One region of the Enterocloster lavalensis genome, then DNA from elsewhere that is predicted to be linked to it. Evidence: riboswitches for the same ligand, from Rfam matches in the RefSeq annotation. Region 1 holds a riboswitch; the other holds the start of a gene.
The links. A riboswitch is a leader RNA that binds a small molecule or an ion and turns the genes downstream of it on or off. The one in region 1 is predicted to bind FMN.
Positions count from the first base shown of each region.

Region 2: another riboswitch for FMN. It lies ahead of ACK2JC_RS24680 (ECF transporter S component); the one in region 1 lies ahead of ACK2JC_RS01735 (ECF transporter S component).

Region 1 is NZ_CP176637.1:416,246-419,654, forward strand. It holds gene ACK2JC_RS01720 (SufB/SufD family protein) at 1-42, opposite strand, end outside; gene ACK2JC_RS01725 (ABC transporter ATP-binding protein) at 74-808, opposite strand; tRNA gene ACK2JC_RS01730 (tRNA-Leu) at 1,006-1,089, opposite strand; gene ACK2JC_RS01735 (ECF transporter S component) at 1,204-1,884, opposite strand; FMN riboswitch at 2,063-2,178, opposite strand; gene ACK2JC_RS01740 (ADP-ribosylglycohydrolase family protein) at 2,218-3,156, opposite strand; gene ACK2JC_RS01745 (hypothetical protein) at 3,224-3,409, opposite strand, start outside.
Region 2 is NZ_CP176637.1:5,491,939-5,495,347, forward strand. It holds gene ACK2JC_RS24670 (M13 family metallopeptidase) at 1-644, shown strand, start outside; gene ACK2JC_RS24675 (pyridoxamine 5'-phosphate oxidase family protein) at 926-1,321, shown strand; FMN riboswitch at 1,340-1,464, shown strand; gene ACK2JC_RS24680 (ECF transporter S component) at 1,615-2,280, shown strand; gene ACK2JC_RS24685 (helix-turn-helix domain-containing protein) at 2,283-2,612, opposite strand; gene ACK2JC_RS24690 (4Fe-4S binding protein) at 2,796-3,409, shown strand, end outside.

The DNA of each region.
Region 1 (3,409 bases):
GTCCGCAACTTCCATCAATATTCTCTCTTGAATTTCATCCATTTTCGATTCATCTCCTTTTCCGTACGGCGATTTAATCCTGATTGTAAAACTTGCTGCAGGCATCCACCGCGGAGGCGGTGCCCATAATCTGGGGCATAATCTCGTCCCTGGAACCGTGGTTGACAATCTTTCCGTCCGCGATCACCACGATTTCGTCCGCTATATTTAAAATCCGCTCCTGATGGGAAATGATCAGGATGGACCCGTTTGTATTTTTGCGCATACGCTCGAACACCTGGATCAGATTCTGAAAGCTCCAGAGGTCGATTCCCGCTTCCGGCTCGTCAAAAACTGAGAGCTTGGAAGCCCGGGCCAGCACCGAAGCGATCTCGATGCGCTTCAGTTCGCCGCCGGACAGGCTGGCGTTCACCTCGCGGTTGATGTAATCCTTGGCGCAAAGCCCCACCTCGGACAGGTATTGACAGGCGTCGGTTACGGACAGCTTTTTCTTCGCCGCCAGACGGATCAGATCCAGGACCTGTACGCCCTTAAAACGCACGGGCTGCTGGAACGCAAAACTGATTCCAAGATTCGCCCGGTCGGTAATATTCATATCTGTGATATCCTGGCCGTCGAACAGAATCCTTCCGCTGGTGGGCTTCTCGATGCCCATGATCAGCTTGGCCGTGGTGGACTTTCCGCCTCCGTTGGGGCCTGTGATCACCACAAATTTTCCGTCTCCGATGGTCAGGTTCAAATCCTTTATAATCCCTTTTCCTCCCTCGTCGTCATTGACGTCGAAGGTAAGATTCTCTAATGTAAGCATAGCCTTCTCCTGCCTCTCTGTTTTTTAACACTCTGGATCGCTGCAAATGCAGCCACAACCTACAGTATACACTATTTTTCCTTTTTTTACTATCCTTATTTTACCTGGGCTTCCAGGAAATGTCTGTTGCATTTGCAACAGTTTTACGGATTATAAAAGGCGGAAAGCTCTGATGAACTTTCCGCCTTTTCTGCGCCTGCAGAAGATGGGAGTCGAACCCACAAGGTATTACTACCACACGGACCTGAACCGTGCGCGTCTGCCAATTCCGCCACTTCTGCATTTCGCGCCTGTTATCACAGGCGACGAAGGTTATTATAAGGGAATATGGGGGATTTGTCAATTACTTTTGAGGAAAAAATGAATTTTTCGTTCTGTACCTTCCCCCGCCTGTATCATCCTTTCAGTGTCACGAACATTAAAACGCAGGTCACAAAAATCAGTCCCACCACCAACAGCACTCCCATGTTGTGCTGCTTGACGTTGTGCACCGACGGCGGAACGAGGCCCGCCTTGCGCAGAGCTGTTACAATGGGCTTGTAAAGTAAAAGGACGAAGGCCGTGTTCAGGCCGCCCTTAAACAGGTTGAAGGGAAGAAATACCGGCACCAGCAGCGCTTCCACCGCATCTCTGGGATATCCCATGTAGATAGGGGTGAGTAAGTAATTCCATAGAAGCATGGCGATTGTTGCCAGCACGATTCCCGACACAAGGCCGATGGCCGCGCCTTTTAACGTGTGGTCGCGTTTGTAGAGATAGGCGGCCGGGCAGGCGAAGCAGCAGCTGGCCAGAATATTCATCACACAGCCGATGATTCCGGTGCTGCTGATGGTAGCCATCTCGATAAAGGAGACGATCACGGAGATCACCATGGCCGTCCAGGGGCCGAACATAAAGCCGCCGATCGTAATCATCACGTCCTTGGGTTCATAGCTCAGAAACAGAACTACCGGGATGCGGAAAAACAGCACCATGAGAAAGGCGATGGCACAGAGCATTCCCACCGTTGTGATCCGTTTTGTCCTGGCGTCCGTGCCGGACTTTGTGTTTGCAGTTACGTTTGCGTTGCTGTTCATAGTTTCTACCTCCGAATGAATTATTTGCCGGATTCCGCCGGTCCGGTACCGCCGGTCAGACGGTTGAAACCGCCTGGCTGACAGAAAAACACCTGAAAAGCAATATGCCTTTCAGGTGTCAAATAATATCCGGTGCATCATTTGGCCGCTGCAAAATGCAGCCGCCCCGTCTATGCTGACACATCTTCTTTCATCCAGACTATACTGTTGGTCCCGGAGTTTCACCGGGTCAACGCTCGCGCGCTCGCGGACTGTACCGCCAATCGGGAATTTCACCCTGCCCTGAAGACATAATCTTATTCAGTTGTGGTTATTATAACGCTTTTGGGTTATTTATGCAAGTGTGTTTGAGCATAATTCTTTTATATATTCTCTGCCTGCAATTACATTGATCCATTCTTCCGGTATTTGGTCGGCTCCGTAAAAACTTGACGCCAAACCTCCGGCCACAGCTCCAACCGTATCCGTATCGTCTCCCAAATTAACTGCTTTTAGTACGCATTCCTGATAGGACGACGAATTTAACAGACACCACAATGCAGCCTCCAGAGTGTGAACCACATATCCGCTGCTTTGGATTTGTTCCTCCGGCAACCGTTTGAATTCATCCAGCCTCTTAAGCCGATTATAACTCCTTATTTCTATTTCACCGATTCTGTCATAATAATCAAAGGCAGTCTGTATTCCATTTCGAACACACTCCGCTATCGGATCAGTCCCGCCAATTAAACTGATTGCAACCATCACATAAATCCCACAACCAACCTGGCTCCTGCTATGTCCGTGGGTCAGAGACGATAGATTGTGTATTAACTCCATTTGGACATCAATGCTGAGTTCCTGATGGTTGTATAGATAATAGGCGATTGGAAGAATTCGCATGAGCGAGCCATTTCCGTTTTCATATTCTGATTTACCACCACATTCCAATGGGGCAATTCCGCGCCCATAATTCATTATGGCTTTGCTGGTGGCATTTCCAACGTCAAAGACCTCTCCTAAGGCAGTGTATTCTCCATACAATAACCATGCCGAGAATTTGTCCATGATATCTGTATAATTAATTGCTTTACATTGAACCATGCTATCTAACAGCGCTAGTGTTAAGCTTGTATCATCAGACCATACCCCCATAGGCTGATGATGTGTCCCGTATTCCCGCATCGATTTAACCGGATTCCTTGCTATACATTCGCGGGACATAAACTCAACCGGGACCCCCAGGGCATCGCCTGTGGCAAGTCCAATTATACCATCGTATATGTTTCTCAAATTGTCTCCCTCTGGCTTGGTACTTTTTATTAGCCATGGCTTTTCATTTCAGCAAACCCATATCATGCTATGCGATATCCAAGCGGTCTTTCATCTTATTGATTTCCATCCGATGATTGATCAGCTCCAATTCCATACCTTCGCGCTTCTTCTCAAACTGAAGAGCCTCGTCAAGACGCTGTTTGAGGAAGTCGTGGCCTTCACCGATAATATCGATTTTTTTGGAAATGTCGTTTTCGATGGTGAGCTCCAT
Region 2 (3,409 bases), 1.4 Mb from region 1:
AGGAAGGGAAAAAGCCGGTGGACAAGGAAAAATGGGCCATGACGCCCCAGACGGTCAACGCATACTACAATCCCTCGGGCAATGAAATTGTATTTCCGGCGGGAATCCTGCAGGAGCCGTTTTACAGTCCCGAGGCAGATCTGGCCACCGACATGGGCGGGATCGGCATGGTGATCGCCCACGAGATCAGCCACGCATTCGATTCCTCCGGGGCCATGTACGACGAGAAGGGAAATTACAAGATGTGGTGGACCAAAGAGGACCTGGAGAATTTCCGGGTCCTGGCCGGGAAGGTGGCGGACTATTACGACGGACAGGAGGGATTTGAGGGCCGTTTTGTAAACGGTGAGCAGACGCTGGGGGAGAACATCGCGGATTTGGGAAGCCTTTCCTGCGTCACCTCCATTGTGGGGGACGACACGGACGGACTGCGGGCGCTGTTCACCCGGTTTGCCACCATCTGGGCCTCCAAATATACGGGCGAGGCCATGATCCGGCGGCTGAACACGGATGTGCACTCCCCGGCAAAAGTCCGGGTCAACGCGGTTCTGCGCAACACCGACGCATTTTATCTGGCCTATCCTCAGCTCAGGGAGGGGGACAAAATGTATCTCGCGCCGGAACAGCGGGTTGGAATCTGGTAGAAAAAGGTTATCCGACCCGGTACGAGGCGTACTTTTTGTCAAATGTAAGGGGCCACCGCCGCAGCCTGCTGGCGTTGGCCGCCTAACGGCCCCGACGCTTAGGGGTGCGGTATTTAATAGTATTAAAAAGATATTAAGTATCTAAAAGGAACCTATCCCACTTGAAAGTGCGTTCTTCCCTCAAAGGCTGTACCGATCTATAATACAGTCATAGGAAACGGCCGTTCCTGACGGTAAAAGGTTTGAATAAAAATTGATTTGAGGGAAAGGATTGAAACTTTATGAAAAAAGTGATAGAATTTTTGCAGGCAAATCCGGTGCAGTATCTGGCTACCGTGGGCAGGGATGGGAAGGCAAAGTGCCGCCCGTTTATGTTCTGCTTTGAGAAGGACGGGAAGCTCTGGTTCTGTACCAACAGCCAAAAGGACGTTTATCAGGATATGCAGGCCAACCCGCAGGTGGAGGTGAGCGTGTCCGACGCCGGTTTCGCCTGGCTGCGCCTGCACGGCAAAGCGGTGTTTGAGAACAACATGAAGGTGAAGGAAGCCTGCATGGCCAACCCGATTGTAAAGGGGCAGTACGCCAGGGCGGACAATCCGATTTTCCAGGTGTTTTATCTGGAAGATCCCCACGGCGTGATCGCTGATTTCTCCGGCAATCCGCCCTATGAATTCTGATCTGAAATTACATAAACACAATCTCTTTGGGGCAGGTGAAATTCCTGACCGGTGGTGACAGTCCACGAGCGGCGGCCAATGGCTGCGGTTGATCCGGTGAGATTCCGGAACCGACGGTATAGTCCGGATGGGAAAAGAGGAAAAACGGCAATCGATGCCGCAGCGTTGTGTCTGGATGTCAGGCCGCAAGCGCAGGCGGCGTATTTGGCGGCATTCCGGCCCGGGAGATGAGATCCCGGGTCTTTTTGTCGTATGCAATGGGCCGGGGGGTCAAACATGAAGGAGGCGTCAAGATGAAACAAACATGCCAAGCTGCAGCGCGGGAAGCGCTTGCAGAGAAAACAGCAGCAAAGAGCAGGGCCGGAGGCATCGCAGTCAGGCCCCTGGTTTTGAGCGCGTTTATGGGAGCCGTCAGCGCGGTGCTGATGGCAATGGAATTTCCGGTGCCGCTGGCGCCGGGATTTGTGAAAATGGACTTTTCCGACCTGCCGGTGATTCTGGGGGGATTTATCATGGGGCCGCTGGCTGGAATGCGGATCATCGCGGTGAAGATCGGCCTGAGCTTTCTGCTGAAAGGCACCGTCACCATGGGCGTTGGGGAGCTGGCGAATATGATCGGCAGCGTCAGCTACATGCTGCCCGCCGTGCTTTTGTACCGCAGGTGGCACACCCGCAGGGGAGCGGCCCTCTCCCTGGCCGCGGCCACAGCCTGCGCGGCCGCCTCGGCCCTGCTTTACAACCTGTTCCTGATCTTTCCGGTCTATGCCCGGCTGTACGGAATGAGCATGGACAGCATCGTGGCCATGGCAAGGGCCACCTCCCCGTGGGTGACGGACCTGTTTTCCATGATGCTGTTCTCCATGCTGCCCTTCAACCTGTTTAAATACGCCAGTGTCTCCGTCATTGCGTTTCTTGTCTACAAGCGGTTGAGACGGCTGTTAAAGGGCTGGTCGGACTGAGGTCAGTTGATTTTCTTTTTGTAGCCGTCGCCCCAGGCCACCATGCTGTCCAAAATGGGCTTTAAGCTGTAGCCGGTCTCCGTCAGGGTGTATTCCACCCGGGGCGGTACCTCGGCATAGACTGTTCGGTTGACCAGCCCGGCGGCCTCCATGGCCCGCAGGTGGCTGGTCAGGACCTTTTGGGTGATCCCGGTGACCGAGCGCATGAGTTCATTAAAGCGCTTGGTGCCGGTCAGCAGGTCCCGGATGATCAGCACCTTCCACTTGTCGCCGATCAGCTGCAGGGTGATTTCCACGGGGCAGTCCGGCATTTTCCTGGTATTCGTTTCCATCGGTCCAACACCTCCTTGGTATCTAAATAACTGTTTAAGACTATTATATACCACTACGGGACGGCTGGCAAGCTTAACAGTATACTTTTGATACTATGCCACTTTTCAGTGCGTAATTTACGGGAAAGAGCGGCGGCGCTAAAATGGGATAAGGGATATGGATTCAGGAAAGGATGAAGCGTTATGGAGACCAGAGATTATCTGAGGATTTTAAAAGAGGAGATTCATTCCACCGTGTTCGCCACCGTGGACGAGGATGGGCTGCCTGTGACCCGGGTGATCGATATTATGCTTGTGGATGAGAACAGCCTGTATTTTATCACGGCCAAAGGGAAAGAGTTTTACCGGCAGCTGATGAAACAGCGCTATGTGGCGATTAGCGGCATGACCGGCGGCGAGGGTTCTATGGAGAAAAAAGCGGTGTCCGTCCGCGGCCGGGTGGCGAATATGGGAGGCTGCCTGCTGGATCAGGTCTTTGAGGAAAATCCCTATATGGCGGAGATTTACCCCACCTGCGAGAGCCGCCGGGCGCTGGAGGTGTTCCGGCTGTACGAGGGCCGGGGAGAGTATTTCGACTTATCCGCCAAGCCCATTATCCGCCGAAGCTTCCGTTTGGGGGAGGGGGATGTGCAGGGACAGCAGCAGGAGGGCTATCACATCACAGCGGACTGCGATGGCTGCGGCCTCTGTCTGTCCCAATGTCCCCAGAACTGCATCGACAGCAGCCGGACGCCCTTTAAAATCCAGGCAGAGCACTGTCTGCACTGCGGAAACTGCGTGGAAATCTGCCCGCGAGG